Regions from separate parts of the Paenibacillus sp. FSL H7-0943 genome, predicted to be linked through region 2. Evidence: predicted binding sites of a transcription regulator. Region 2 holds the regulator's gene; each other region holds the start of a gene.
What was found. The regulator Rex, encoded in region 2, represses fermentation and respiration genes when NADH is low (regulators of the CRP and FNR family bind a similar motif). The targets are predictions, from matches to a motif close to TTGTGAAATATTTCACAA.
Positions count from the first base shown of each region.

Region 1 (7,660 bases), 3.1 Mb from region 2:
CCAATTCCTTTTTGGTATTAGTGTGTACCGAATTAGCTTTTTCCTCGGCAATACCGTATAGCCTATCCATACTTACGTTATCCCTAACCAACGCCGCTAGGTCGTCCTTAACTGCTTGTAGTAATTCTTTTTCTGCGATAATATGCGACGAGCAGTAACTAGATGTATATTTAACGTATCCGCCGCAAACATACGCCCCTTTACGTCGTCTATCGGGCTTGAAGTGCATTCCGCTACCACAAGCAGGACAAACAACGATATAGGAAAACAGGCTTTCTTTACCGTTGCTTTTATGCGTACCCTTCTTACGCATGAGTACTTGAATCGCTTCGAAATCTTCGTCAGACACTAATGCAGGATGAGTGTTTACGGTAATAATTTGCTTATCCGCTTCGACTTTTCTGCGAATTTTATATAGTTCCGATTCTGCAAGTGTTCCTGTCGTTTCTTCACGCCGATAAACAAGATTACCTAGATATACGGGATTGGATAAAATGCCCTTAATCGTGCTCTGTTGCCATTTGGTGCCTGCATTTGAAACACCCGCGCTAGCCCTTGGGTCGGAATACTCCTACGCATTAGGACATTGCTTATCGTGAACATTCTCCGACCTTTGTGTAAGTATAACTCGAATATTTCTCGCACGATTGGGGCGGTATTCTCGTCAATTTCAAGGGCGTTTGTCGTCTCGTTGAACGTGTATCCGTATGGCGGAATTGAAACTCGACGTGTACCCTGTCTTGCACTAGATTGTAGTCCCAACTTTATACGTTCGGATAACTTAGCGTTCTCCTATAGATGTTCACGTTAAGCTAACTGGCAGGATTGTTGAATAAAGTTGGTAGCTTCTTCATATTACTTCCACAAACTTACAACTTTATAAGCATATATATAGTCTAAAACAATAATAACAAATACAGGAGGTATTTATGAGAAACAAAGCTATTAGCTCATGCCTTTTAATTTTTATGCTGATCTGTTCGGCTTGTTCTAATGTCGAAGCTCCGCAGCGGGAAGGAATATCAACCTCAACCAACCAAGCAAAACAAAATAATGGAGAGTCTTCTAACGAGATTGTAAACAATCAAGATAGTTTAACATTGTTAAATATTGTGTTACCTAAAGATTGGAAGCTTGATAAAAGTGAAACTGTTGTATATAATTTTTTAGATGAAAACGACGAGAATAGAGGAACAGTTAGTGCAATTAACTACATGGATAACTTTAATTTTCTAACACAAATGCCTAATCATAGTAGTGTAACTAATGATGAATATATTGATCTACCTTTGGGTAAATCTAGATTAATTACATTAGATTCCGATAATGGTTCTGCTGCCTCAGGTATTACAGGAACACATGATATTTATTATGCATCACTACCTATAAAAGGAAAGGCTATTTATATGTTAAACTTCACAAAAAATGATAAGAAGCCTGAAACTAAAAGTCAATTTATAGAGATATTAAATAAGTTAAGTTTAAAGTAATTAGGCAAAAGAATTTATAGCTCAATCACAAATTTAAAAAAACTATTACGCTAATGGGACACGATAGTTCAAAATTGACCGCCTAATTATGAACTGCACCCCAATTGTTAGACATAACTAACATTTGGAGGTGCAGTTTTTTTATGACCAGGTACAGTACAGACGAAAAAATCCAAGCTATTATGCGTTATAAAAAGGGATCCGAGAGCTTAAAAACCATTGCAATTTCACAATTCTGTCTTTTTAAACTGGATTAGTCAATATGAGCATCATGGTGAAGAAGCTTTTAAAAAGGGCTATACATCATATCCTGCACAGATTAAACTAGACGTACTTAATTATATGAACGAATTCGGGACGTCTGTTAGAGAAACGGCTGCGATATTTAATATTGCGAGTCATAGTACCATTTTAAGCTGGCATAGAAGCTTAGAGTTACATGGAATGGACGCCCTACAACCAAAGAAGAAGGGGCGTCCATCCATGAAAAAAGAACCTAATAAACGAAAGATTCAAACGTTAAAAGAAGGGTCTGTTGAGGCATTACAAGCAGAGGTAGAGCGTTTGAGAATGGAAAATGCATATTTAAAAAAGTTGAATGCCTTAATTCAAAACAAGGAAAAATCACCAAACAAGACAAAGCACGAGTAGTCTATGAACTAAGGAACGAATTTTCGGTGAAAGCCCTCCTGCAGCTAGCAGATATCCCTCGTAGTACGTATTATTTCGTGGTAAAAACGTTTGGTATGCCCGATAGAGATAAGGAGCTAAAAGACGTTATTCAAGCGATTTACGAGGAGCATGAGGGTCGTTATGGTTATCGTCGTATTCGTGACGAGTTAGTGAATCGAGGACACCATGTGAATCATAAAAAGGTACAACGCTTGATGAAGGTATTGGGTTTAAAGTGTGTGGTACGTATGAAGAAATATCGTTCCTATAAAGGGACGATTGGCAAACTCGCACCGAACATATTAGAACGTAACTTCCACGCTGAGAATCCAAATGAGAAGTGGGTTACGGATATTACAGAGTTTAAATTATTTGGAGAAAAGCTGTACTTATCTCCAATTCTAGATCTATATAATGGTGAGATTATTACGTATACAATCGGTTCAAGGCCTGTCTACTCGCTTGTTTCAACGATGTTAGATCAAGCATTCCGTCGATTAACCGATGAAGATAACCTCCTTATTCATTCTGACCAAGGCTGGCACTATCAGATGAAGCAGTATCGTCATGCCCTTGAAGAACGAGATATCAAGCAAAGTATGTCCCGTAAAGGTAATTGCTACGACAACGCCGTCATTGAGAACTTCTTTGGTATCATGAAATCTGAATTTCTATATTTAAAGGAATTCGAAAGTATCACACATTTCAAACAAGAGCTATCAAAATACATCGATTATTACAAAAACAAGCGAATTAAGGCAAAACTAAAAGGCCTGAGTCCGGTACAGTACCGAACTCAGGCCCAACAAGTCGCTTAATTATATACCTGTCTAACTTTAAGGGGGCACTTCATTCGCAATGTTGCGAACAGGGCGGTTTGCTATGTCATAGAGGGCAGCTTGAAAGTTAGAGTCAACCTGCACTTTACAAACTATCTTGTACATTTTTAAGGATAACTTATTAATAGAGCAGTTACACAAAAAATAAGATTACTCTGCTACAACTTGTTTGCCTGCAATCCGGCCGAATGTGAAGATATCAGCGATGGCATTACCGCCAAGACGGTTTGTACCATGAATGACCCCTGTTACTTCACCTGCAGCGAACAACCCAGGGATGACTTCGCCTTTTTCATTCAAAACGCGAGTCTTCTCGTCGATCACCAAGCCGCCCATTGTATGGTGAACGGAGGGTACAGCTTTTTCGATGTAGTAAGGGCCTTTTTCAAGAGATTTCAATCCACCGCGATGTTTGAAATCAAGGTCTTTACCTGTTTTCGCATAATCATTTACTTTATTAATCGTTTCTTTCAAAGTGTTCAAGTCAATTTTAAAGAAATCAGCCGCCTCTTCAATCGTATCGGCTTTAAAGAGCAAGCCTTGTTTAACGAGTTGATCGTATTCGTCTTGATGAACTTCGATCGTTTTACCAATATCCTCAATGCCTTGATTCCATAATTGATACGTATATCCACCCGTTTGGGCAAGAATTGCTTTAGAAATAACGTCACGACGTTCTAATTCCTCAACGAAGCGCTTGCCTTCTTGGTTAATCAGGATTGCACCATCGAAGCGGGAGTCTGCAACCAGAGAAATAACACCTGTCTCAGGATTACAGATTGGATACGTTTGAATACTCTCCATGTTTGTCAGTTTGGCGCCAATCGTTTCTGCCATAACGATACCATCACCTGTAGATCCTGGTGTATCGGTAGTCATATATTTTTCATCCATTGTAGGGTTATACTTCTTACGCATCTCTACATTGGATCCAAAACCACCGGTAGCGATGATGACGCCTTTGTTCGCATGGAATGTGATTTTGTCGCCAGTACCCGAAGTCGCAGTTACACCTGTTACTTTGCCGCTTTCGTCCTTCAGCAAGGTTTCGGCTTTCATATTCGTTTTGATCGTGATTTGATCAGCGTCTGTTTTGGCTTTTAACTTAGTAATCAATTCAACACCTGTATGACCTACAGGAATCAACGCACGTTTTCTGGAATGGCCACCAAATTGGAACAGATGATCAGGTAAGAACTCTACCTTGATATCATCGCGCAGCCATTCGGCAGATGCTAGAGCATTGTCGGCAAGAATACGAACCATCTTTGGATCCCCGAGGTTGTCTCCGCCTTTCATCGTATCATTATAGAACAAGTCAGCCGTGTCATCTGTGATGCCAAGAGCACGTTCAACCCAGTTGTCAGGCGCATTCATCTCACCACCGGAAATCAATGTGTTGCCGCCAACAGCTGGCATTTTCTCGAGCAGAACTACATTAGCTCCAGCGCTCTTCGCTTCGATAGCCGCACTAAAGCCAGCACCCCCGGCACCGATGACGACAACATCATAGGTTTGCTCGACTTCTTCTTTGTCTTTGCTTCCACTGACTGCAGCGCCAGCGACAAGGGTAAGTCCAGACTTCGTAATTGCATCTTGAATGGCTTCGAGATATCCTTTGCTTGTAACTGTAGATCCGCTAATGGCATCAACTTTTGCGCTGTTAGTTGCCATGACCTCTTGCTTGAGCTGCGTATAAACAGGTTCTGCAAGTACTTCATTTTCCTTATGCTCTGTCACTTTAATGTCAGTGATCTTGTTATCTAATAAGGAGACTTGTACTTTAATATCGCCATGTTTACCTTGCCCAACTCCTTCAAAGACTTGAACTCCGTTTGCATCTGCAGCGGGCTCTGCATCTTTACTGCCGCAAGCAGCAAGCGTGAACATAAGACTGAGGACTAGTAGAATAGATAACAGCTTTTTCGTGTGAGTTCGCATAATATCTCCTTCATTCTGTTGTGGATTGGTTACATACACTAGGGAGAGGAAGATTTGCTAGGCAAATCCTTTATCTCTAGCCTAGACATGAATGTTATTTCATGTGAAAATATGCACAAGACCTATTATAGATTTAGTACAGCATTATGTATTTGCACAGATTAGTGTTTTTTTGTCTTTTTCGGGCATGTAAGAAACGGATATTGTGAAGGGCTATGATTACAATGAAATCAATTCACTTAAAAATTACGTTAATCGCAGGAGGCTGCTTCTTGCTGCTGTTCGTTGCATTGCTTGTAACAATATATTTGGAGATGAACCATACGGTTGTCCCTTTGAATAAGAACTTAACGCAGCAAGTGGTTACTGCACGCAGCGACCAGATTGATTATTGGTTTAATCAGCGCATTGGAGAGATAGACATGCTTGCTTCTCTAGCTTCGGACCATCAGTGGACACGAGATGAATTGCTGCAAGAGTTCGATAAGTTCGAGGCGAAGAAGAAAGTAGAGTACGAATCCATACGCGTGGTGGATATTCACGGAAATTCCTGGTCAGCAAGGGACAAGCCTTTTTCGATACTAAACCGACCCTACTATCGAAAACTGCTGAATTCAGATTCCAATTATGTGGTAAGCAATCCGATCGTATCCAAAGCGAATGCAGCCGAAATCGTCGTCATTCTTTATCGCGTGAATCCATCGGTGAATGATGAGGTAGCTTATATTGCCGCAGCCGTCTCCGTCAAGAAGATGAGGGAGATTGCTCAAGATGTAATGCTATATGACCAGTCAGGCCAGCTTATCGTCGATTGCAGAGAGCTGGGTGAAGAAGATGGAGCGGAGGATACAGCAGATAAGAAGAACATGAGTGTATTTGAGGCTCCAATTCAAAATGTGGAAGGCTGGAAGTTAGTACTCAAAGTACCGAATTCAAGTCTATCGTTAGCGGTGATCAAAACCCAGCGGACTGCATTGCTGGTAGGCGTTCTTATCGGTAGTGCGTTTATCGTCTTTCTGGTGCTGCTTGCTTCTTCCATTATTCGTCCAATTCAGTCGCTTCGCCAGGTAATGGAAAATGTGCAGAACGGCAACCAAACCATACGAGCAGATGTTACGCGCTCGGATGAGATCGGCGATCTTGGACGAAGCTTCAATGACATGCTTGTTCAATTATACGCTGTGGAGCAGGACCGAAAGGAGATGGAACTCAGACTGATTCATGAGCAGATCAAGCCGCACTTTTTATACAACACATTGGATACGATCCAGTGGATGGCAACGGAACATGGAGCAGACAATGTGGTGGAGATGGTGGAAGCGCTTAGCGCGTATTTCCGATTAGGGCTTGGCACAGGCAGTCCCTACATTCTGCTTGATCAGGAGTTGTACCATGTCGAGAGTTATCTTCATATTCAAGGTGTGCGATATGAGGAGATTCTGGACTACGAGCTTCGATATGATGAAAAGCTTGCTCAGTGCCAAGTCGTTCGCTTCATACTGCAGCCTTTGGTGGAAAATGCGATTTATCACGGGATTAAGCCACTTGGGGATCAAAAGTGCAAAATTTCGATTACAGCATATAAACAGGCCGATTATTTGGTCATTAAGGTTGAAAATAATGGGGTTATGATTCCGGAAGAGAAGCTTGTGCAGATAAATCAAGCCCTTCTTGATGATACATATGATCGTTCTGCCACAGGCTTTGGGCTATACAGTGTAAACCATCGCATTCGACTAGCTTACGGAGTGCCATATGGCCTTGCAGTGAAGAGCGAAGATGGCATTACCGTTATGGTCATTCGAATACCTTTGGACGGGGAGTGGAATGAAGATGTGGAAGATTGTCATCGTCGATGATGAAACGATCATTCGCAAAGGCTTGCGACAATACATTGAGGAGAGTCCGTATCTTTTTGAGGTTGCAGGAGAAGCGAAAAGTGCAAACGAAGCATTGAATATGGTGGAGGAAGCCCCACCACATGTATGTCTTGTGGACATCAACATGCCGAATATGAATGGGCTCGATCTGATGAACATATTGCGCGAACGCTGCCCGTCGGTTCTGGTTGTCATCATCAGCGGGTACGATAACTTTGAATATGCGCGTCAAGCCGTGCAACTGCAAGCATTCGATTATGTATTGAAACCTGTGCCGAAGAGTGATCTGAACAAGCTGCTTCATCGGATCGATGAGCATCTTCAGGTAAAATATCCTTTGCATTCACATGAAGACAGGGTGGATAAGGAGCGGGAGCTTCCCGGGTATACAGGGGATGGAACAGTGCTTATCCAAAAAGTGACCGAGTATATTGACAGTCATTATCAGGATCCGGAGCTGTCTATTACTCGAGTAGCAGCACTATTTCATATCAACCAAACCTATCTTAGTAAGCGTATGAAGCAAGAAATCGGTGCTTCATTCCTTGACTATGTCACCGAGCTTCGGATATCGAAGGCGAAGGAGATTCTGGATGACGTAATGCCGAATATCAAAATCGGGGATCTGGCCGTGAAGGTAGGGTATAAGAGCCAGTACTATTTTAGTCGTGTGTTCAAAAATAGAGTCGGCTCAAGCCCCTTAGAGTACAAAAAGCATCCGTTCGGTTATGGATAGGAGGGCCATTCTCGTCCCTCTGCAGCACGCCATAGATGTTATGCTCGGAGCCGCCTTCTATCAAAACGGTTGGATTTTAAACATGAGTGAGAAGATGAAGTT
Region 1 covers NZ_CP150148.1:801,827-809,486, forward strand. The annotation lists gene NSQ55_RS03545 (recombinase zinc beta ribbon domain-containing protein) at 1-313, opposite strand, end outside; gene NSQ55_RS03550 (hypothetical protein) at 930-1,490, shown strand; partial or broken gene NSQ55_RS03555 (IS3 family transposase) at 1,634-2,980, shown strand; gene NSQ55_RS03560 (flavocytochrome c) at 3,152-4,942, opposite strand; gene NSQ55_RS03565 (histidine kinase) at 5,215-6,801, shown strand; gene NSQ55_RS03570 (response regulator) at 6,776-7,558, shown strand.
Region 1: a site for Rex is predicted at 5,044-5,061, ahead of NSQ55_RS03560 (flavocytochrome c). Genes of this name have one in related genera too.

Region 2 (7,660 bases):
TGATGAGAGCTTGATGGAAGCCGCGGACATTCTTGAGAATGAAAAAGTTCAAATTGTGGATAACAACAATGGTTCACGACTGGAAACCTATGTAATCCCTGGACCGCGTGGAAGCGGAGTGATCTGTCTTAATGGTGCCGCAGCTCGTCTTGTTCAGCCGGGCGATACAGTAATTATCATTTCCTATGCGATGTTGTCCTCGGAAGAACTGGAGTCACATAAGCCAACGGTGGTATTCGTGGATGAGAATAACAAACCAGTGAAGCTGGCTGATCATGAATTGCATGCTACAATCGCTTAATGTATGGACTTACGCCATGTAATGAATGGCAGGGATGAAAGACCCCGATCTCGCAGAAAATGAAGTCAGGCAAGCTGAACTGATTTCATCTTCAGTAAGGGGGGATCGCCCATGTTTCAACATTTGTTTGCTGAAATGAACAAGGTGCTTCAGGAGATCGTAACAGATTACCCTACAGCGGAGGGTGCCCGCCGGAACGAGCTTTTATGCAATTATAATATGCTGCATAGACTGAGCGATAAAGTGATGGATGAATGGCTCGCTTTTGCTGAGAAGCTTAGTTCCTTTCGCGAAAGTGCTGATTTTACAGCAGTGGTCGAAGAGGAAGTGCCGGAACAGGAAGCACCAGAGCTATGTATGGATTCCTTTGTAAGAGGTCAGGGGTATTATAAGCTGCTGATGTATGGAAAGTGTATTGATCAGTTTAAAGAAGTTATTGCGCAATACCCGGATAGCTTGGCTGCTCGATTATATTTAGCCATCTCTTATCTGCAGGAAGGTGACGGTGAGGCCGCTTGGAGTCATCTGAACCATATGCTGGGCTTGATACGGGAAACCAAGCTGAAAGCCATGGTTTATAATGCTTTAGGCTGCATACGAGCCTCACAGGAACGTTTCAATGAAGCGCAGGAATTGTTTGATCTTGCTTTGCAGCATGACCCTGCGCTTCCGGAACCAAACGTTAACTTAGAGGTATGCCGCCGTCGTGGAGGGAAGCTGCATTTTGGAAATCAGCTGGTTTCCCTTTTGTAAAAGAATAACTGTTTTGGAAATTTCCATTCAAGCGATGCATCCCCTGAACCAGTGGTGTGCATCGCCTTTTTTCGCAACTTCTGTTATGCTGATTAAGAGTCTCAATTGAAAGGGAATAGAATTATAATGAAATTTGCCGTGCTTGATTTTGAAACAACAGGAACCCAATCCGTGGGTGAAATTATCCAGGTTGGCCTTGCAATTATAGAAGAAGACCGGTCCATCTCCCGGGTATATGGTTCCTATGTCAAGCCCGGAACGCCGATTCCTCCTTTTATAACAGGTCTGACGGGGATTACCGAAGATGATGTTAAGGATGCGCCTGAGCTGGATGAGATGATGATGGAGCTTGTTCCGCTCTTGGATGATGTTGTGCTTGTAGGGCATAATGTCGCTTTCGACTTCCATTTTTTACAAAATGCTTTAGATCGTTGTGGTTATTTGCCATTTCAAGGGCGGATTTTGGATACGATTGATTTTCTGAAAATTTGCTTTCCTTCGCTCACATCTTATCAACTAGGCTCTGTCAGTGCTCATTTTGGAGTGACACATGATCGTCCGCATCAGGCAGATAGTGATGCACTTGCGACTGCTTTAGTGCTGTTGAAATGTCTTGAGGAGCTCTACGAGCTGCCGCTGCTTACGATCCAGAGACTCTGTGAGCTGTTTACCGAAGAGGATAGTGATCTGGGCTGGTACTTTGATGGTCTTCTGCGAGAGCGGGAAGCGGAGACGCTACAGCCCGAAGGTGATCTGACTTTCTATCGTCAATTAGCGCTTGCAGTAGGAGATTGGACGGAGTTAGCGCCACCTAGAGATGAGCATGCTGAGAATCCGCTAGCGAATTTATCTTTTACTGATTATATGGACGAAGTAACCAAACGACTTAAAGACACATTACCGCAGTATGAAAGCCGGGAAGCTCAGGATATTATGATCAATGAGGTGATGACGGCACTTGCCGAAGACAAACACCTACTGATCGAAGCGGGCACAGGAACCGGTAAATCGCTCGGTTATTTGTTGCCTGCCATATATCAAAGCGTTCGCACCAATGAAAAAGTCATGGTCAGCACTCATACCATTAATCTGCAGGACCAATTGCGCGAGCGGGATATCCCTTTGTTAACGCAGGTAGTTCCTTTTCCGTTTAAAGCTGCTATTTTTAAGGGAAGAGGGCATTATTTGTGTCTGCGTAAGTTTGAGCATAAAATTAATAAAAAGGACTTTATAAGCCCAAGGGAAGATGCGCTTACTGCAGCTCAGATGATTGTATGGCTCACTCAAAGTGAATCAGGGGATGATGAAGAGCTGAATTTAAGCGGCCGGGGCGGTGACTTCTGGGAGACGGTGGCAAGCGATACCGATTCCTGTCTGGGCCGTTCTTGTCCTTGGTTCCGCAAATGTTATTATCATAGGGCCAAGCATGAAGCTGGGATTGCTGACGTGGTTATTACGAACCACTCCAAGCTATTCGCAGATGTTAAGGCTGGGCACCAGCTGCTTCCGGCTTACGAGCATCTTGTCATTGATGAAGCACATCATTTAGAAGATGTGGCTGGTAAACATCTTGGCATGCATATGAAGCATTTCACTGTGGCACACACGTTATCGCGACTGTATAAAGATAGCCGAAACGGACAGCTTCCTGCTCTGCGTCAGATATTACAGTCGTCAGGCAGTGAAGAGGCTTCAGAATGGAGCGGAGTCATCGATCGGATCTACCCGGATCTGCTTACTGTCAAAGAAACCTGGGATGCACTCAGCGACAAGCTGTTCAGCCTATTGCCGGAACGCAGTGATGCAGGGGCAGGAGAAGCGGGACAACTGGTTATGCGGTTGCTTCCCGCCCGTAAGCCGAAGGATTGGGATGAATTGGTTGCGCTAGAGAACACTATGAATCTGACGTTAAGCGACATCATCCGTAAGGGTGATAAAATGCTTAACGAGATGCGTGACCAGGAAAGCCAATCCTCAGCAGACAGCCTTGTTACTGATATTAGCGGTTTATTTAAAGATTTGGCTTCCATACGTGAGCAAGTAAGATTCTTTATGGGGCTGAATGACGATAATGTAGTATATTGGCTGGAGGCAAATGGAAATTACCGCAGCAAATCACTACAGCTGTATGCCGTCCCTGTGGATGTTAGCAGCCAGCTTAAAGAGTTGTTCTTCGATAAGAAAAAAAGCATCGTGCTTACCTCGGCGACGCTATCTGTAGATAAATCTTTTCAATTTATGATTGATAATCTCGGACTTAACGAAGCTGTAGAAGAGGGACGTCTAATGACCTCACTCCTTCCATCTCCCTTTAAGTATCGCGAGCAGGCACTGCTAGTTATACCGCGTGATTTTCCTAGTGTGAAGGGGAGTGTGGGCGATGCTCGATTTGTCGATACACTCGTACAGTCATTATCGGAAGCTGCTAAAACAACACGTGGGCGGATGCTGGTTCTGTTTACTTCTTATAAAATGCTGCGTCAGGTATATGATCCGCTTAAAGAGGCTTTGGCCTCACAAGAGATTACGGTGCTTGGTCAAGGCGTGGAAGGTGGCAGCCGGAGCAAGCTGATCCGGCGCTTTCAGGACAGTGCAGCATCCGTATTGCTGGGGACGAGCAGCTTCTGGGAAGGTGTAGATATTCCAGGTGAAGCACTGACTTGCCTGGCCATCGTGAGACTTCCGTTTCAACCACCGAATCACCCGTTGGCGGAAGCGAAGTCGGAGTTATTGCAGGCCCAGAAGAAGAATCCGTTCATGAAATTATCTGTTCCTCAAGCGGTTATTCGTTTTAAGCAGGGATTCGGAAGACTGGTTCGCACGGCGCAGGATCGCGGAATAGTTATTGTTTATGATACAAGGGTTATTGAATCTCATTACGGGAAGTATTTCCTTTATTCATTGCCTGGTCCCAAAATGGAGCATATGCTTACTGATCAAATGGTCCCCCGCATAGCGGAATGGCTAGAGGATGGTGGCGCTTCTTAAAACGCTCGTCTTCAGTTTAGCTCCTCCTTATCCTTAAGGGCGGTGTGTTACAGTACCGTCCTTAATAAGGAGAGGTAGACGTTTGAATATGGATTTTCACAAGAACATTACTATTTTTAGGAGGAAAAATATGAAATCGGATAAAATATCAGAAGCCGTTGTTCGCAGACTGCCTGTGTACTTGCGTTTTTTGAATGATCTCCAGAATCGCGAAATATTAACAGTTTCCTCTCAGGAACTTGGACAAAAGCTTGATCTTAATCCCGCACAGATTCGTAAGGATTTAGCATATTTTGGTGACTTCGGCAGAAAAGGTATCGGCTATGATGTAACGTATCTTATTGAGAAAATCCGTCATATCCTGAAGCTGGATCAACAGCTTAATGTAGCTTTAGTTGGAGCAGGTAATCTCGGACATGCCTTGTCTAATTACAATGCATATCTCAAAGATACTATGAAAATCACGGCTATATTTGATTCGTACGCTCCTAAGGTTGGACGTAAGATCAACTCCCTTACTGTGCAACCGATGGATGAACTAGGCAGCACAATTCGTGAGCAAGGTATTCGCATTGCCATTATTACCGTACCTGATTCAGAAGCTCAAAATGTAGCAGATATCCTCATTTCTTCTGGGATTGAAGCGATTTTGAACTTTGCCCCTGTGATTCTGAAGACACCACCGAATATCCGGGTGCATGCAGCTGATTTTACAACTGATCTGCAAAGTCTTGCTTATTACTTGCGGGATGGAAAGGAAGAAAGTGAACATGAACAACAATAAAACGATAATTAAGGGCGGGTATTTTCTGACTCCGGGAACGGATGAGCCGGTTCTGAGTGGATATATGACTATTGAAGATGATTTAATCACTTACATAGGAAAAGAAGAGCCTCAGATGGAAGCTGGAGTGCAAGTGGTTGATGGCAGCCGTCTGCTGTTCATGCCTGGACTTGTAAACACACACGGTCATGCGGCGATGTCTTTGCTGCGTGGATATGGAGATGATTTAGCGCTACAAGTGTGGCTTCAGGAGAAGATGTGGCCAATGGAGGAAAAGTTCACCGGTGATGATGTATACTGGGGAACCTCCTTATCTGTATTGGAAATGCTGAAGGGTGGAACTACGACCTTCCTCGATATGTATGATCATATGGACCGAGTAGCCGAGGTAGCTGAGTTATCAGGTATCCGTTCCGTATTGATGCGTGGTGTGATCGGGTTATGTCCAGAGGATGTACAGAATCACAAGCTTGCGGAAGCGATTTCTTTTGCCCGTAACTGGCATGGAAAGGCTGACGGTAGAATTACTACTATGATCTCGCCACACGCCCCTTATACTTGCCCTCCTGACTTCCTGGTTAAGTTCGTGCAGGCAGCGCATGATCTGGATTTACCGATGCATACGCATATGTCCGAAACGAAACGTGAAGTGGAACAAAATGTGGCGGATTACGGGTTGCGTCCTGTAGCTCACTTAGAGAAGCTTGGAATGTTCACACGTCCCTCGATAGTTGCACATGGTGTTCATTTAAATGATGAAGAGATTGAGATCTTGGCTCGCCATAATGTGGGTGTATCTCATAATCCGGGCAGTAATTTGAAGCTGGCTAGCGGAGTGGCTCGGGTTACTGATCTTCTAAAAGCTGGTGTGAAGGTGTCTCTTGGCACGGATGGCGCGGCAAGCAACAATAACTTGGATATGTTTGAAGAGATGCGGCTTGCAGCTCTCATTCATAAGGGTGTCAGCGGTGATCCAACGGCTGTCCCTGCTCCAGAAGCTCTGCGTATGGCTACAGAATATGGCGCGCAGTCCATCTTTTTAAATAATGTAGGCAGACTTGCTGTAGGGATGAAAGCTGATTTCATTGCTATTGATATCGATCAGCCGCATTTGCTGCCACACACAGATCTGTTGTCTCATGCAGTTTACTCTGCTAGCGCTAAGGATGTTGAGCATGTGTGGGTGAATGGTAAACAGGTCATCAAGCATGGACAATGCTTAACCCTGGATGAGGAAGCTATCCGGCGTAAAGCGCAAGAAGTCTTCGAAGGTTTATTGAAGCGTTAAGTCTGGAGAATAACGAATAATTAATAGGCTGCGACTTTTTGCTTTTAGCAAAAGTTGCGGCCTTTTGTGCATTTTTAAGGCTGAGAAAGCTAGAAAATTATGAAATTTTGGATAAACACGCAGGTGTGTTATATAATCAAAAAAGATATATTACTAGAAAGGGAGCTGTACCTTGAAGAAAAGGAAAAAATGGATCCTCCTGGGGTCAGTTCTGATTCTGCTCCTGGGGTTTGGACTTATCCAGTTCTATGCCTATATTATGAAAGATCAATGGAACGAGCGTGATATCGCTAAGGATGTTGCCAAAACCAGAGCGGGTCTAACAGAGGTAACCAAAGCACAAAAATCGGTTTGGGATGAAAATGCAGTGTACTGGGTATTAACAGGGAAAAATGAAGCCGGGACTGCTCTTATGGTCTGGGTCCGCTTTACGGTAGATGGAAAATTTGCTGAAGGCGACGACGCAGTGTTTGCTGAGGAACTAAGTAAAGGAACCTCGGAAGCCCAAATACGCGGCATTATCAAAGCTGATCTTCCGGACATAACGATTGAACGCTTGCTGCCGGGAGTATATAACGGAGAGTATGCTTGGCAGCTTTTTTATAAACAAAGCGGTCGGTATTATTATCAATTTTATCGCTTTTCGGATGGGTCCCGAATGGGCGAAGGTTACAGTTTACCTAAAAGTTAAGCTGAACATAAGGAAATTAAGGGTGGCATAGTAAACAAGCGAACTTATTATAAGTTCGCTTGTTTACATTTATTTGATGTACAAAAGTGATATACTAAGTGATATACTGAATGGGTGGTTATCACCGAATATTCCCTTAAATTCACATACGAAAATAGGCCGATTGATTAAAAATCAAGGCCGATTTTGTCGAAAGTGAGGAATTTATTTGGTATTGATGGAAATATTTAAAAAATTAAATTTTAAATATATTCACATTTATTTTGAAATTAGTATATACACCTGTGATATACTACTACTTGTAATTAGAACAGCAATAAGAGACTTCAGTCTCTCTGATGAGCTCTCAAGTAGCTATAAATTATTATAATGAGCTTTATATTTTGTCATCTTTGAGAGGAGGACGTTTCTTGAAATTACGTCTTGTACCTGTGCTGATAACGTCTCTACTGTCGGCTACTCTATTGTTTGGTGGCTTCTTTTTGTATCGTCAGTTTGCAATGCAGGAACCACTTCAGAAGATTGTATCTCAATATGAGGGCGTCAATAATTCTCATATCAGTATTAACCGCAATGAGGTCACTTTGAAACTTGATCTCCAGCCAGGCACGAAATTACGTGAGCTGGTTCAGTACGTCTCCCAAGAAGGAAAATCGATGATTGATGGACGTACACTAAAACTTGATGTAGAACAGAACTCCAGTGAACTGCTGGATGAATACTGGGATAAAGCGATGTTCTCTGTAGCTGAAGCCATGGAGAGCCGTAAATATACACTTATACCCACAGAACTTGATGGACTCAAAGCGCAATATCCGCAATATAAAAATGTGATAGCCTCAACAGAAATTGACG
Region 2 covers NZ_CP150148.1:4,635,995-4,643,654, reverse strand. The annotation lists gene panD (aspartate 1-decarboxylase) at 1-301, shown strand, start outside; gene NSQ55_RS20315 (hypothetical protein) at 413-1,054, shown strand; gene dinG (ATP-dependent DNA helicase DinG) at 1,181-4,042, shown strand; gene NSQ55_RS20305 (redox-sensing transcriptional repressor Rex) at 4,173-4,826, shown strand; gene NSQ55_RS20300 (amidohydrolase) at 4,813-6,114, shown strand; gene NSQ55_RS20295 (DUF5590 domain-containing protein) at 6,287-6,805, shown strand; gene NSQ55_RS20290 (hypothetical protein) at 7,216-7,660, shown strand, end outside.

Region 3 (7,660 bases), 1.1 Mb from region 2:
CAGCAGGTTGTCCCGGATCGTTCCCCGGAAGAAATGACTTTGCTGAAACACTACAGTAGCCGTTTGCCAAATGCTCGTTTCATCCAGTTCCTTCACCGAAATGCCGTTTAACCGTATATCACCGGCCGTTGGTGTTCGCAGCTTGAGCAGCAATTCGATAATCGTTGATTTTCCTGATCCACTCGGCCCGACAATCGCCGTTTTGGAACCAGGTAAAATGTGCAGGGATACATCCCTGAGCGCCGGTCTCCACTCCCCTTCATATTGAAACGTAACATCGGATAGCTCCATCGTAACGGCATGATCAACAGACAATGTGCCACTTGGCTGCGAAGACTGCTCATCAAAGGTCTGAACTGTTTCCGTCAGTCGTTTGGCTGCGTGTTCGCTATCCTCTTTATACGCGGGTAATGTGGCCATAGCCGCCGCTTCTTCAAATACGGTTTGTGATGCCATAACCAGCATGGCAAGAAATACGCCTGCAAGCGCTCCTTCCATAATTAAATAGGCGCCAAGCGTAAGCACTCCCCAGGAAACGAAAAACGTAACAAAAGTGTGCATCGATTGCCCGCGCAGCAGTTGCCCGGCTGCTCGTTGCTGCTCAGCTGCCAATACAGTGGAAGCATGCTGGAGATGTTCCTCCCGCTGTGCCAATTGACCATATACTTTTAAATCCCGGAAACCGTACAACACTTCGGTAACTTCCGTGGACAGCTGCGCCCTCTGCTCACGAACGCGTCCATGTATTCTCCGCTGCCCGAGTAACACAATTCCCGGTACAACGAATGCCGTTACCAGCATACCTATTACAAACAAAACGGCAATCCAGATCGAAAAGGTAGAAGTAAACAGCACCGTAGCCAAAAACACCATGACGACCATGATCGGAGGATAAGCGACTCGCAAAAAATAATTTTGCAAACTTTCCACATCCCCAACGATCCGCGCAAGCAGATCCCCGCTTCGATTTTTGTTCAATATACCAGGCGTTAAAGGAATAAGCTTGGCAAAAAAGGATGTACGTAAACGGCTAAGCATGGAGAATGTCGCCCGGTGAGAATACAAGCGTTCTCCATAACGACTCGCCGCCCGAAGCAGACCCAGCAGTTTGACCATGGAGGTGAGTACAATTAAAGTATAAAGCGGTGGCGCAAATACCGTTTGCGAAATCAGATATCCGCTCGCAGAAAAGAGTGCCACACCGGCTATGCCGGCGATAAATCCACCCAAAATCGAAAGAATGATATCCTTGCGCTCCTGAATCATCGCCTTTGACAGAACAGCCAGTTCATTCATGAGGATATCCCCCCTTTCCGCTCTACATCAATCATCTCGGCATACTGAGGCAGGCGCTCCAGAAGCTCGTCATGTCGTCCCGAGTCCACCAACACTCCATTGTCCATAAACAAAATCTTGTCGGCTTGTTGAATCGTATATAATCGGTGAGCTACCGTAATCATTGTAGCCGTTTTTGCCAGTTTGGCTATGGAGCGTTGCAGTACCCGCTCGGTGTGCAAATCAAGTCCAACTGTGGGTTCATCAAACAAAATGATAGCAGGACGCTTCAAAAAAGCGCGTGCTAAGGCAAGCCGTTGCTTTTCCCCACCAGACAGTCCCCGGCCTCCTTCACCAACAAAGGTATCAAATCCATGCTCTAATTGGGCTGTAAGCGCAGCGAGTCCTGCTTCTTCCCCCGACCGCTCAATTTCTGCTCTGGAGATGCTCCTACGAGCACCAATCGCAATATTTTCAGAAAATGTGCCTGCAAAAATATACGGATGCTGTGTAATGTAGCTAACATGTTCGAACCATTCGGTTTCATCGTATTGCGAGAGTGGACTTCCATTCACCAGAAGCGTTCCCGATTCTGGTTTCAGCAGACCGGCAATGAGATGTAGCAAAGTCGTTTTTCCGGAACCGCTTTTGCCAACAATGGCAATGTGTTCTCCTGGACTAAGCTGGATCCGCCCCGTCTTAAGCTCGAAAGAATCTGGAGCATACTGAAACCGGAGTTGGTCAATTACGATGGACGGCGGTATTAAAAGGTCTCCAGAATGGGTGAGTTCCAATTTGCTTATTCTGTCGGTCCTATCACCGACCTTATCCATGCTGTCGATCTCGTCGATTCCATCGGTTGTTAATGCTCCTTCAATGCCATTAGCGTCCCTGCTCCCCCCTGCCGTTTCCTCAAGCATCTGTTCCACCTTACGAACCGCACCCATACTTGTCCGGCCACTGTGAAAGGCCGTTCCCGTATTCTTTAACAGGTTGTAAAACTCGGGAACGAGCAGCAAAACGAGAAAGGCGGTGTGGAACGTCATAGCTTTGAAAACGAGCAACTGGATGGCCAGTTCAAGAGCGACAATGCCAATGCTAAGCATTACGATCGATTCCAGCATGAAGGTATTCGTAAACGCAATCTTCAAAATGCCCATTGTGGCATCACGATAACCCAAGCTACTGCGCTCGATCTCCTGTTGCTGACGGTAAGCCCGTCCAAATATTTTCAATGTCACCAGTCCTTGAAGAGAATCCAGAAACGTCCCTGAGAACTCAGCCAGTTGCGCATATTTTTCTTCGGATTTGTTCTTCGTTTTCAGCCCTACCAAAATCATGAACAGCGGGATGAACGGAGCAGTAAACAATAGAATGAAACCTGTGTTGGCATGTTGGATAAATGTAACGACCAAAATCAGAACCGGGATGATAGCAGCTTCCATCATACGCGGCATGTATTGACTGAAATAACTATCGGCCTCATCCACAGCATCCAGAGCAACACTGACCTTTCCTCCCGTCTGTCCACGAAGGGTTGAAGGCATGGAGGCATGAGTCAAGTTTTGCAGCACGGCAGCGCGCATATTTGTCTTAGCAGTGGCAGCCATATGTAAGCCAACTATACCGTTTCCATAAGACAACAGTGTGCGTACAGCCATAACAGTTAGAAGTATGCCGAGCAACAGGATAACCGATGAAAATGAAGCTTTCTCGACAAAAATCCGTTGGACTGCTTCAGCAAGCAGTCCAGCCTGACTCACAATAGCTATACCGAGCGCGAGCGAAATGATTGCGAGGAGAGCCCTGTTTTTCCTTTGTGAAGACATTTGTTGAGAAATCAGACTGGATTTCCTCTTCACAGATCACACCTCCTTTATCTATAGGCTTGTAGGGAAACCTCAAACATGCCGTAATGGATTAAACAGCTTTATTTTTTCCCTTTTACATAATCCGCATCAAACAGGAAGAGTTTGAAGACCAGAATAAGGGATGGGATCAACAGGCATAGACCGCCGATAAACACAATTACTAACGCTAAACCCATTGCCGGTGAAGTTGCACTGCTCTGAATCGTGATATACGGATCAAGAATATAAGGGTATTGCCCAATCCCATAAGCGAAAAAGGCACAGAAAAACTGCAACATGACGCATATAAAAGCTAATCCGTAACGGCGTCCGTTATATAACAGCCACATCGCGATCATAAAGAAAGCAACGGAAAGTGCCAGCAACCACCATAAATCCATCATATTTTGAAAATGGCGCTCATTGTGTTGACCCAAATAGATAAATGCTGTCAGTGCGAGGATTATCGTCGGTGTGCTCCAAAACAGGGCGTAGTTGCGCATCAGCTTCAACGCGGAATGATCCTCCGCCCGAGAAGCGTAAAATGTCAGAAATGAGCCGCTAATGAACAAAACGGACACGATTGCCAGTCCAACGATACTCCACGATAACGGATTGGTAAACAGCGCCCAGTAATCCAGAGAAACCGTCTCCCCCTGCTTCACGATAAAGCCGCCTTCAGACAAAGTTAGCGCCACTGACAACGATGCTGGAATAAGCAAACCTGTAGCTCCGTACAAAAAAAGATATACTATGTTTTTCTTGGAACCGTAATTTTCAAAAGCATAGAATGAACCGCGAATCGCAAGAAGAATCACTGCAATGCTTCCCGGAACAAGTAACGCGGAGCCATAATAATAGGCTGTGTCCGGAAAAAATCCGACGATGCCAATATAGAAAAAGATAAAAAATACATTTGTAATCTCCCATACGGGTGATAAATATCGGGAAATCAGACGATTAATGAGATGATCCTGCTTCGTTAAACGTGCATAAAAGGCGAAGAAGCCCGCTCCGAAATCAATGGAAGCTATAATTAAATAGCCGTACAAAAACAGCCAGAGCACCGAGATGCCAATCAATTCGTAACTCATCATTCAGTGCCCCCCTTTTCCGCAGATTGATTAGGATGATCCTTCATCCATTTCTCCATCTCAGCTTCTGCCGGATTATTGTTGAACAAGCGTCTTAGCACGATTACACACATACTGCCGAGTACGATGTACAAGAGCAATAAGGCGAAGAATATAATTCTTACATTCGGTGAAGACGTGGCCGCCTCCTCAACACGCATATATCCACGGATAATCCACGGCTGTCGGCCAACCTCCGCATAAAACCATCCCAGCTCAACAGCCAGAAAAGCGAGAGGGGCGCTCAGTGCGATGATGCGAAGCATCCATTTGTTAAGCTCATTACGCTTTTTCCAGAACACAAACAGAAAATATAGAAACGAAATCGCGAGCAGAGTAAATCCGATTCCGACCATTAAATCAAACAGATAATGAACGAGAAGCGGTGGCCATTCTTCCTTGGGGAATTCCTCGAGCCCCGTCACCTCTGCATTAAAGTCACCAAAGGCCAGGAAGCTGAGCAGCTTCGGCAGATGAAGAGCCCCTAGAACTTCATGCTCTGCATTCAGCCATCCCAATAGCACCAAATCCACACTGCTGCTCGTCTCAAAATGCCACTCTGCCGCTGCAAGCTTCTCTGGCTGATGCTCGGCCAAAAACTTGGCGGACACATCACCGGCTAACGTGTTCAGCAAACCGAATAGTAAAACGACTGCCATCATTAGATTTAAAGATTTTTTGTGGTATGCGGACACACCTTTTCTCAGCATCGCGAAGGCTGCAATCCCGGCTAACAAGGCAGCTCCAGTCAAATAGGCCGAGCTTAATACATGGAACACTTTGGAGAACGTCGCCGTATTCAGCATCGCTTGCACCGGGTTAATCGCTGTGAATTGGCCTGCTTCCATGACAAAGCCTTCAGGCTGGTTCATGAATCCGTTCACCGTCGTAATAAAAACGGCAGACATGCCTGCCCCGGCGACAATCGGAATCGTCAGCAGCCAATGGATATACGGATTTTTGAAGCGATCCCACGTATACAAATAAATGCCCAAGAAGATAGCTTCAAAAAAGAACGCGAACACCTCCATGAATAACGGAAGTGCAATGACATTCCCAGCCAGTTTCATAAAATTCGGCCATACCAGGGCCAGCTGTAGTGAAATCGCTGTACCGGTCACGACACCAACCGCCACAGAAATGACAAATCCTCGAGACCACCGCTTTGCCATAAGTGTATAATGGGGGTCCTTCTTCCGAATCCCGATAAACTCTGCTATAGCGATCATTAGCGGTATACCGACGCCAATCGTCGCAAAAATAACGTGGAACCCGAGAGTCAAGCCTGTCACCAGCCTGCTCCATAGCACCGTATCAATTGCCATTCTTTAATGCTCCCTTCAAAACACTGTTCATTTTTCTATGATTAGGCCTGCTAACTGTTGGCTGCATTCAATATCAGGTTTAGCAAGGTTCAGCGACATCGTTGCCTGTTCGTTTTAGTATGACGTTCATCGTTCTTTGCTATGTAAAAAGAGAAAAAATTCACAAAGCAAGAGTTGGCGAGCCCGATTTACCTGATACTGAGCAGTCAAAATTATAATGTGACCTAATAATTAAAATCATCTTATCTTAAATTGCAAGTAATTCAATCACAGATATCTCTTAATCCCTAAACGTTCAAGAAAGGGTCAAATCTTTCTGACAACTCAGTGAATAACACAAAAAGTACCCAAAGGAGCTATTGATTGATTAGTGCATATGTGATGTCACAAGTTCCCTCCTACTTCGATGCTGGCAAAAAAACGATATTTTCTCTATTTTTGAGCCGTAATATATCCCCCTTTTGCAACAAAAAACACTGACTCAAATCATCAGTGTTTTTTGAATTAAAGCTAATGTCATCTTCGTCATGACAAATCTTGATCTGCCAATATCATTTAGTACGACCGTAGAAAAAAGAATACACATCTGATTTCCCAAGCTTAGTCGTCTCCGTTCCGTCCACTAGCTTTACCGCTTTCAACAACGATACAATTTGCGTATGCATTAGCTTTGCATCAAATTTGTCCATCTCTCTGTTGTCACTTTCCACGAGCAGATAGTCGGGCATTGGAATGAAACCAATCACCGGTATCCCTGCTTCAAATAAGGGCTGACTCTCTCCAAACTCAAACTTGTTATGTCCACGCAATAATACAGTACGTGTGCTATCTGTCTTTTCAATAGCCTTCAGCCAAATGGCTGCCATCATTTCATTGCCCGCATAGGTATATTCTGTACTTATTTGTCCAGTTGGACCATAGTGACCCGTATCATCGTCCTTCCACTCCATGCTGCCTAAATGCTCAACCGTAATTCCAGCTACAGCTTTTAAATGGCCATTCTTGCCATCCCACAGCTCTCGATGCCCCTCCATCCAGGTGGAAGTTGCCTGAGAGGAACCTTTGAACTCCGGTAATCTAAAATGCCCTGTCACAAAAGCAAATATCATCGTACGTTCCGGCTGCTCCTGCTGTAAGTAACGAATCATAGACAGCATGCCCACAGCGCCATTCTCCTCCACCACATTTATCCCATCCGTATGAGTATTTACGATAATTGCTTCGTCTTTATTCTTACCGTCAATTTTCACATAAAAGGATTCTGTTGGGGCATCTTTTTGTATTTCCGCTTCTAAAATAACCGTACCTTCTTTATGCTCCTGAGCTGCGCTGATCACCTTTTTCCCTTCCGTTTCATTAACCCAAATCGCAGGGATTCCAGCATAATCGGTGGTAAAAGGCACATATTGCTCTTCAACCTTATCGTCAGATACCCCTTTCCAGACTAAAACAACAGCTTTTACGCCCATTTCCTTCGCTTGCTCCAATTTAGCTTCTTTTAATGCTGTAGTGAGGACCAGATCGCCTTCATTTGGGGCAATTTGGTTGTCCATTGGTGATGAATCCCGCATATTCATAACGATCCCACTTGGAAAATTTCTGAAATTCTCAATTTCAATGACAGCAATTTTTCCGCTGGCCTGGCCATATTCACCACGCTTCGTATACACCAGCTCCCCAGTTACACCTTTTTCGTCAGTTTCCCCGGAATAGGGAAAAGCTGAAGAGACATGAATTTCCTGCTGATCAATCATTAAAGTACTGTTCTTTTCTTCCCATCGGTCAAAAGTATAGCGATCACGATAAACTTGCAGCCCCATATCAGATACCTGCTGCTCCAGCCAAGCAATAAACTGATTGTGACCCTCAGAGCCGGTTGTACGGCTTCCAAAAGAATTCATTACTTCAATATCTTTGAGCATCACTGCTGCAGAATCCAAATTGCGTTCATCGATCGTCACTGTCGTATCAGCAGCTAATGCTACAGGTGTTGTAATAGGTTTTGCATAGACTCCAATACCCCAAAGTGCAGTAACGATAAGTGCAGCAATGCTGAATAACACTTTACGAACCACTA
Region 3 covers NZ_CP150148.1:3,580,855-3,588,514, reverse strand. The annotation lists gene cydC (thiol reductant ABC exporter subunit CydC) at 1-1,296, opposite strand, end outside; gene cydD (thiol reductant ABC exporter subunit CydD) at 1,293-3,137, opposite strand; gene NSQ55_RS15635 (cytochrome d ubiquinol oxidase subunit II) at 3,206-4,222, opposite strand; gene NSQ55_RS15630 (cytochrome ubiquinol oxidase subunit I) at 4,219-5,583, opposite strand; gene NSQ55_RS15625 (hypothetical protein) at 6,135-7,660, opposite strand, start outside.
Region 3: a site for Rex is predicted at 5,732-5,749, ahead of NSQ55_RS15630 (cytochrome ubiquinol oxidase subunit I). Genes of this name have one in related genera too.